2 regions of the Delftia deserti genome follow, and region 2 is predicted to be linked to the other one. Evidence: riboswitches for the same ligand, from Rfam matches in the RefSeq annotation. Region 2 holds a riboswitch; the other holds the start of a gene.

The links. Region 2 has a riboswitch for glycine ahead of ACFPFG_RS20810 (D-amino acid dehydrogenase). Riboswitches for the same ligand answer to the same signal wherever they lie in the genome.
Region 1: linked by a shared signal. The riboswitch ahead of gcvT (glycine cleavage system aminomethyltransferase GcvT) and the one ahead of ACFPFG_RS20810 (D-amino acid dehydrogenase) in region 2 are both predicted to bind glycine.

Annotation. Positions count from the first base shown of each region.
Region 1 covers NZ_JBHSIH010000001.1:6,618,165-6,622,711, reverse strand. The annotation lists gene ACFPFG_RS31190 (fatty acid--CoA ligase) at 58-1,665, opposite strand; glycine riboswitch at 1,835-1,946, shown strand; glycine riboswitch at 1,962-2,080, shown strand; gene gcvT (glycine cleavage system aminomethyltransferase GcvT) at 2,140-3,273, shown strand; gene gcvH (glycine cleavage system protein GcvH) at 3,408-3,782, shown strand; gene gcvP (aminomethyl-transferring glycine dehydrogenase) at 3,854-4,547, shown strand, end outside.
Region 2 covers NZ_JBHSIH010000001.1:4,327,119-4,331,665, reverse strand. The annotation lists gene ACFPFG_RS20815 (PepSY domain-containing protein) at 1-2,014, opposite strand, end outside; glycine riboswitch at 2,390-2,500, shown strand; gene ACFPFG_RS20810 (D-amino acid dehydrogenase) at 2,593-3,924, shown strand; gene ACFPFG_RS20805 (FIST signal transduction protein) at 3,966-4,547, opposite strand, start outside.

The sequences.
Region 1 (4,547 bases), 2.3 Mb from region 2:
TGCGAGGGCCCACGTTCAAGCATTGCCCCGACGGGATGCGCCAGCTTTGTCAGGCACTCACGCCGTCACCACCACCCTCAGCAACTGCTTCTGTATCTTCCCGCTGGCCGTCTTGGGCAGGGCCTGGCGGAAGTGGTAGCGGCGCGGGCGCTTGTAGGCGGCCAGGCGGTCGCCGTGGACCAGGAAGGCGTCCAGCGCCTCGGCCGTGGGCGTGGCGCCGGGCCTGGCGACCACATGGGCGGCGACGATCTGGCCCCAGCGCTCGTCGGCTTCGCCGATGACGGCGACCTCGAGCACATCGGCGTGTTCGACCAGCGCGTCTTCCACCTCACGCGGATAGACGTTCTCGGCACCCGAATTGATCATGTAGTCGATGCGGTCGCGGATCCAGAGGTAGCCGTCGTCGTCGATGTGGCCCAGGTCGCCCGTGTGGTACCAGCCGTGCGCCAGGGCGCGGGCATTGGCGTCGGGGCGGTTGAGGTAGCCGGCCATCATGCAGGGGCCGCGCACCAGGATTTCGCCCACCTCGCCGGGCAGGCAGGCCTCGGCCGGATCGGTGGGGGCGTTGTCCTCGCGCAGGCGCGCCACGATGAGGTCATGGCCCATGGAGGGCAGCCCTGCCGAGCCCGCGTGCGAGAGTTGCTCGCGCGGCAGCAGGACGGACATGCAGGGACCCATTTCCGTGGTGCCGTAGACCTGGACCAGGTCGCTGCCGACCTTGCGCGTCCATTCGCGGATCAGGTGCGGCGCCATGGAGGCGCCGCCGTACTCCACCAGCCGCAGCGCGGGCGCCTGCTCAGGCGAGGCAATGGGGTCGGCCAGCAGCATGGTGACCATGGTGGGCGCGGCAAAGAAGAAGCTCACGCGCTCTTCGCGGATCAGGCGCCAGGCCTCGGTCACGTCGAAGCGGCGCAGCAGCACCTGGGTGGCCCCGGCCTGCAGGCGCGGCAAAAAGCTGGTGTGCAGCTCGGCCGTGTGGTTGAGCGGCGCCATGGCCAGGCCCACGTCGTCGCGCGTGAACTGCATGGTCTGGTGCATGAGGGCGTTGTGCGCCAGCTTGCTGCGGTGCGTGTGCAGCACGCCCTTGGGCCGGCCCGTGGTGCCGCTGGTGTACATGAGGATGCAAGGATCGCTTTCGCGCACATGGGCCTGTGGCGGCGCGCTGCTGCGGCCGCTGGCCAGGGCGGACAGGCGCTGCGTGGCCCAGATCGGCAGCGCGTCGGCCTGGGTATCGTCGGCAAAGATCCAGTGCTCGACGCCCGTGCCAGGGCCACCCCCGCCTTCGGCCTTGAGCAGGGCCTGGGCGCGTGCGGCCACCTCGCCGCCCTCTTGCTCGAAGACCAGGGCGCGCGCTGCACCGTCCTTGAGGATGAAGGCCAGCTCCTGCGCCGCCAGCCGGTAGTTGATGGGGTTGAAGATGGCGCCCAGGCGCGCGGCCGCCAGCATGGTGAAGACAAAGGCCGGCGTGTTGTAGAGAAAGGCGGCCACCACGTCGCCATGGCCTATGCCCAGCTCGGCCAGGCCGTGGGCGTGGCGGTTGACCTCGGCATCGAGCTGTGCATAGGTCCAGGCGCGGCGCTCGCCGCCCTCCCACGCGACCAGGGCTTCCTTGTTCGGCAGGTAACGTGCCGGCCAGGCCAATGTGTCTCCCAGCGTCTGCTGCATGTGCGCTTCTTCCTTCTCGCTCACGAGATTTCATATATCGATGCATCTCAATGTAGGAGATTTTTTAGACAGTTATGCAATTTGCAAATGCATCCATGCAGGCAAGCGCATGGAGCTGCAGTCGGCCCGCGGAAATCCCGCAGCCGCGCAGGGGCCGGCCGCAGCTAGAATGCGCCGGTCAGGAGAGAGTGCCCGCCCGGCCGCAATGGTCACAGGCAGCGGCGCCGCCGAAGGCGCAGGGTTCGTCCCGAACGCTCAGGTAAAAGGACTGGCACCGCCTGCCGCCACGGCCGCAGGCGTTCCTAGCTGGAGAGAGATGCAGGGCACGGCGGTGTGCCCCATCCACCGAAGGAGCAAGCCCCACGCATGGAAGGTGCGGGTGAATCTCTCAGGTAAAGCGGACAGCAGGGCAGGACATCCCGGGATTCCGGGATGGCGTTGTGCCTTGCCCCTTGCCGAAAAGAGAGTCCCTCCTTGACCGCTGCCTCCACCACCGATCTGCTCAAGACCCCGCTGTTCGACCTGCACCAGGAACTGGGCGCTCGCATGGTGCCGTTTGCCGGCTACTCCATGCCCGTGCAATACCCGCAGGGGCTGATGGCCGAGCATCTGCACACGCGCGAGGCGGCAGGCCTGTTCGATGTCTCGCACATGGGCCAGATCAGCCTGCGCGGCCCGGATGCCGGCGCCGCGCTGGAATCGCTGCTGCCCATGGACGTGCTGGGCCTGGGCGAACACCGCCAGCGCTACGGCCTGCTGCTCAACGACGCGGGCGGCATTCTGGACGACCTGATGTTCGTGCGCCGCGAGGACGACCTGTTCCTGATCGTCAACGGCGCCTGCAAGCACGAAGACCTGGCGCACATAGAGGCCCGCATCGGCCAGCGCTGCGAAATCGAGCCCCAGTTCGACCGGGGCCTGCTGGCGCTGCAGGGCCCGCAGGCAGCAGTCGCCATGGAGCGCCTGCTGCCCGACACGGCCGGGCTGGTGTTCATGACGGGCGGCTACTTCGACTGGGAAGGCGCCGAGCTGTACATCACGCGCAGCGGCTATACCGGCGAGGACGGCTTCGAGATCTCCTTGCCCGCCGGCCACGCCGAGGCCTTTGCCCGTGCCCTGCTGGCCCAGCCCGAAGTCAGGCCCGTGGGCCTGGGCGCGCGCAATTCGCTGCGCCTGGAAGCCGGCCTGTGCCTGTACGGCAACGATCTGGACACGACCACCACCCCGGCCGAGGCCGCCCTGAACTGGGCCGTGCAGAAGGTCCGCCGCATCGGTGGCGAGCGCGAAGGCGGCTTTCCCGGCGCGGCCGCCGTGCTGGCCCAGCTGCAGTCGCCCGAGCTGCTCACGCGCAAGCGCGTGGGCCTGGTGGCCCTGGAGCGCGTGCCCGTGCGCGAAGGCACGGAGCTGCTGGACGCGAGCGGCCGCAAGGTCGGCCAGGTCACCAGCGGCCTGCTGTCGCCCACGCTGAACCAGCCCGTGGCACTGGCCTATGTGGAGCCGGGCAGCGCCGCCATCGGCACCACGCTGCAGGCCATGGTGCGCGGCAAGGCCGTGCCCATGCAGGTGCAGGCCACGCCCTTCGTGGCGCCCCGCTATCACCGCGGTTGAGGACAGCCTGCGCGCTTGGCGTGGATCGAGTTCGGCGGATTCGTTTTTCCTGCCATCGCATGCCGCTACAGTGCGCACTGACCTTTCTCAAACCGCCTTTCACAGGTTTTTTTCAGTTTCTATCGGAGCAAGCCATGAGCATCCAGTATTCCAAGGACCACGAATGGATCAACGCCGCCAACCCTGACGCGGCCATCGTCGGCATCACCCTCCACGCGCAGGATGCGCTGGGCGACGTGGTGTTCGTCGATCTGCCCGCCGTGGGCACCAGCTTCAACCAGGGCGATGTGGCCGGCGTGGTCGAGTCCGTCAAGGCCGCCGCCGATGTCTACATGCCCGTCAGCGGCGAGATCGTCGAAGTCAACGAAGCCCTGCGCGACGACCCCTCCCTGGCCAACAGCGACCCGCTGGGCGAAGGCTGGTTCTTCAAGGTCAAGCTCAGCGACGCAGGCCAGCTGGCCGCGCTGCTCGACGAAGCCGCCTACACGGCCTTCGCACAGAGCAACTGACGCCTCTTTCCGGCCAGGACGGGCGCCAGGGCCCGCCCTGGCGCTTTTCAGCTTTTGAGACAGGTCCCTCCATGCTGATGTCCTCCACCCAGCCCCTTGCCGCCCTCGAGAACGCCACCGAATTCGTGGCTCGCCATATCGGCATAGCGCCCGAAGACGAGGCCCGCATGCTCGGCGCCATTGGCGCGGCATCGCGCGATGCGCTGATCGACGCCATCGTCCCGCCCTCCATCCGGCGCCACCAGCCCATGGCGCTGCCGCCAGCGGCCACCGAGGCCCAGGCGCTGGCCGAGCTCAAGGCGCTGGCAGGCCGCAACCAGCTGCTCAAGAGCTTCATCGGCCAGGGCTACTACGGCACGCACACGCCCGGCGTGATCCTGCGCAACATTCTGGAGAACCCCGCCTGGTACACGGCCTACACGCCCTACCAGGCCGAGATCTCGCAAGGCCGCATGGAGGCCCTGGTCAACTTCCAGACCATGGTCTGCGACCTGACGGCCATGCCGATTGCCAACGCCTCCATGCTGGACGAGGCCACGGCCGCCGCCGAGGCGATGACGCTGGCCAAGCGCTCCGTCAAAAGCAAGAGCAACCGTTTCGTGGTGGCAGGCGATGCCCACCCCCAGACCATCGAGGTGATACAGACGCGCGCCGCGCCGCTGGGCATCGAGGTGCTGCTGGCCAATTCGCTGGAGGAATGGAACCAGCTGATGGACGGCGAGTACTTCGCGGTGCTGGCCCAGTACCCGGCCACCAGCGGCCGCA
Region 2 (4,547 bases):
GCGGCAGCAGCGGCAGCAGCGCATCGGCCACGGCCTGGGGCGCGGTGCCGGGGGCGATGTCGCCCGGGGCCGGCAGCACGCTGGCGGCCAGTGCCTCGCCCAGCATGCAGGTCTGCTGGCGCCATTGCACGGGGGCCGAGCCGTCGCATTCCTGGGCAGCCAGCCAGGCCTGCACGGTGGCTGCGCCATGGCGTGGCAGCACCTCGGCCAGCGCACCAGCCCGCCACAGCGGGGCCACGCCTTCGGGCGGTGCCAAGTCCAGCACATAAAGCCCTGCGCCCTGGCTGCCCGCGTTGCACAGGCTGCGCGCCTGCAGCGGCCAGGCAGCAAAGGCCGTGGCGTCGGCAAGCGGCTCCGCCGAAGACGCAGGCAGGGCATCGCACACGGGCAGCACGGCGCCGAAATGCCCTGCCAGCGCCTGCTGCCAGGCATGCCAGGCCTGGGGTTCCTCGCCATCCATCTCGATCAGCGGAAACACGGGCTGTGCGCCCAGGCGGCGCAGTTGGTGGTCCAGCGCATGGCCAAAGCCGCAGAAGGCCGCGTACTGCCGGTCGCCCAGCGCCAGCAGGCCGTATTGCAGATGCGGCAGGGCCGAGCCCGAGGCCGCGCCCAGCAGGCGCGCAAAGCGGCGCGCGGCATCCGGCGGATCACCTTCGCCGAAGGTGCTGGCCACGAAGAGCACGCGCCGATGGTGGCGCAGCTGCTCGGCATCCAGCCTCGCCACGGATTGCAGGCTGGCCGCCATGCCTGCGCCGCGCAGCACAGCCACGGTGGCCACGGCCAGGTGCTCGGCACGGCCGGCCTGGCTGGCGAAGGCGACCAGCACGGTGTCCTGGCCCGCAGGCGCGGACGGTGGCGGGTCCTCCAGCAGCGCCTGGCGCTCCTTGGCCAGGGCGCGCGCCTTGCGCCGGCGGTCCAGGTAGAGCATCCAGCCCGTGATGGCGAACAGGGGCATGATCAGCGAGGCCAGCGTCATGAAGATGCGCCCCGGCATGCCGAAATAGGTGCCCATGTGCAGCGGGTAGATGGCGCCCACGGCGCGGCGGCCCGTGGGCAGGTCGGCATAGCGCTCGTCGCGCTGCACGGCGCCGTCGGGCAGCAAGGCCATCTGGTTGCGCGCGCGCTCATGGGCGGCGTCGGCATCCAGCCAGCTGATCTGCAGGGGCTGGCCCGCACGCTCGGGCAGACGCAGCTGGGCGAACTGCCAGCCATGGGCGATGCGCTCGAAGGCGGCCCAGCCGGGCGCGATGTCGATGGGCTGCTGCACGCCAGCCGGCTCAGGCCGGCCGCCACCGGGTTTCGAGGACGGCGCCGCGGGAGCGGCCACGCGCGGCGGCACGCCGGCCCAGCCGTCCACCGTGCTGCGCACCACGCCAAAGGCCCAGTACATGCCAGTGCAGGTGAACACCACATAGGCCACCAGGGCCCAGGTGCCCGCCACCGAGTGCAGGCCCCAGAGGAAGGAGCGGCCCTTGAGCGCCGGGTCGAAGCTCAGCCAGGTGCGCCATGACAGCGGCCGGCGCGGCCAGCGCAGGTACAGGCCCGACAGCGACAGCATCAGCAACAGGCCGGCCAGCGTGCCCGTGATGGGCTTGCCGTCATCGCGCGACAGCAGCAGCCAGCGGTGCAGGCGCTCCACCCATTCGAAGAACTCCGTGCCGTGCTGCTCGGGCAGCTGGGCGCCCGTGTAGGGATTGACAAAGACCGTCTGGCCCCGGCGCTGGCCGGCCGGCGGCTTGAAGGCCACCTGGGCCGAGCGGCCGGGCTCGGCAAAGACGGTGATGCGCTGGACCACGCGCTGCTCGCCGGCCTCGCGCAGCGCCTGCGCAATCTGTGGCGGCGCCAGCGGCGCGGCATCGCGCGCGGGCACGGTTGCCGTGCCGGGGTTCATCCAGCCCAGGATTTCCTCGTGGAAGGAGAACACCGCGCCCGACAGCCCGATGACGATGAGCACCGTGCCGGCCGTGATGCCGAAGAACCAGTGCAGCTGGAACCAGATTTTCTTGAAAGTCATGGGGGCGGACGAAGGCAGTCAGATGTCCATCGGTGCGCAACGGAGCATCAGTACGGAGCGGTGCATGGGAGGCGGGCAGAGGGTAGCTGGCAGCAGGCAGTGGTCGTGCATGGCGGCCGTTCGCCAGCCCCGGGCGGCGTCGGCCGGGGCCAGGGAGGGAAGGCGCCATCAGCGCGAAATTCTAAATTGTTCTCATTTACCGCATGTTGCGCGCAGGCGATAGGCCCGCAGGCCGACCTGGGGTTTACGCCTAGCGGCAGCGGCACGGGCCGCCCCCTAGAATCGCCATCAGCAGGAGAGCAGGCGGGCGCCACGGTGCCGGCCTCACCGAAGGCGCAAACTCCCATACACGCTCAGGTTCCGTACTGCAAACTCATCATGCCGTCTGGAGAGCCGCCGCGCGCAAGGCGCGGCGCACCGAAGGAGCAAGCCCCGTCCCCATGGACGGCGGTGAATCTCTCAGGTACCAAGGACAGGGGGAGCGGCAGCTGCGTCACGACGGACGCCGGCTGCTTGCTATTAAATCCATAGCTACCAGCTTCCGCGTGACCGGCACATGCCTTTGAAAGGGCATTGTCATGCGCGTCATCGTTCTCGGAGCCGGCCTGATCGGCACCGCCTCGGCCTACTATCTGCAATCCCTGGGTCACGAAGTGACCGTCATAGACCGCCAGGCTGCGCCCGGCGCCGAAACCAGCTTTGCCAACGGCGGGCAGATCTCGGTCAGCCATGCGGAGCCCTGGGCCAACCCAGGCGCACCGCTGAAGCTGCTCGGTTGGCTGGGCCGGCAGGACGCACCGCTGCTGTTTCGCCTGCGTGCCGACATGCGCCAGTGGCTCTGGGGCCTGTCCTTCCTGCGCAACTGCACGCCCGCGCGCACGCGCCACAACATCCAGCAGATCGTGCGCCTGGGCACCTACAGCCGCGAGGCGCTGCAGCAGCTGCGGTCGGACACCGGCATCCAGTACGAGCAGCGCATGCAAGGCATCCTGCACTTCTACACGAACGCCCGCGAGTTCGAGGGCGCGCTCAAGCCCACCGAGCAGATGCAGGCCCTGGGCTGCGACCGCCGCCTGATCGATGCCGACGAAGCCGTGCGCCTGGAGCCGGCCCTGGCCCATGTGCGCGGGCAGATAGCGGGCGCCACCTATACGGCCGAGGATGAATCAGGCGACGCCAACCTCTTCACACGCGAGCTGGCGCGCATCGCTGCCGCCACGGGCGTGCAATTCCGCCATAGCCACCATGTGACGGCGCTGCGCACCACGGGCGCGGGCGCCAGCCGCCATATCGACCATGTGGAGATGACCAATGCCGAGGGCCGCTACGAACGCATCCAGGCAGACGCCTATGTGCTGGCCATGGGCTCGTTCAGCCCGCTGCTGGCCCAGCCGCTGGGGCTGCGCCTGCCCATCTATCCGGCCAAGGGCTACTCCGTGACCCTGCCGGTACTGGACCCCGCCAAGGCCTATCAGGTCAGTCTCACGGACGACGAGTTCAAGCTGGTGTTCTCGCGCTATACGGGCGCTCAGGGCGACCGGCTGCGCATCGCGGGCACGGCGGAGTTCAACGGCTACGACCGCAACCTGGACCCCGTGCGCTGCGAGGCCATCGTGCGGCGGGTGCAGCAGCTGTTCCCCGGCGCCGGCGATGCCGAACGCGCGCAATTTTGGAGCGGCCTGCGCCCCGCCACGCCCAGCAATGTGCCGCTGATCGGACGCTCGCCCATCGCCAACCTGTTCCTGAACACCGGCCACGGCACGCTGGGCTGGACCCATGCCTGCGGCTCCGGCATGGCGCTCGCCGACCTGGTCAGCGGCAGACAGCCGGCCGTGGATTTCGATTTTCTGGGAGCTGCAGTCATGGACCCGGATCGCAGCGCAGGCACGGTGCGCCCGCGCGCGGTCTGAGGTGCAGACGGTGTGTACCGTGTGTACGGCGTGTACGACGCCTAAGCAGTGAACACCGTCAACACTCCGGCGAAGCGGTGCAGGCGGGCGTCCATGATCTCGGCTTCGGCGACGAAGCCGATCAATGGCACATCGCCCAGTGCGTGGCGCAGGGTGCGCAACTCGGCATCGGGTCCGCCGAACAGGCCACCGCCGCGCCCCCGGCAACTGATGTAGATGGCGCCCCGGATGCGGGGCTGTGTCTCGCCTTCCGGAACTGGTTCTTCAGGCTCCGCCGCATCGCGCAATGCGGCGCCCAGTTGCAGCAGTTCCTGGCGCGCCACCTGGGCCTGGCGGCGGCAGAAGATCACCGAGTGCCCGGCCTCCACGGCCGAGGACAGGGCCACGCCCTGGCGCAGCGGGTCCAGGCCGACCAGGGTCAGTACCTGGGCCTCTTCGGTCAACACGCCGTGGGCCAGGCCCCGGCCCGGCGGCGCAATGGCCGCCAGCGTGGTGCGTACCGTGGTCAGCGCGGGCTGCCAGTCGCTGCCTTCCAGCTCCACGCCCAGCAGTTGCAGCAGGCGCTGCAGGGCCGGATCGCCATCGAGCCCGGTGACCAGGGCGCCACGCGCCTCGGTGATCTC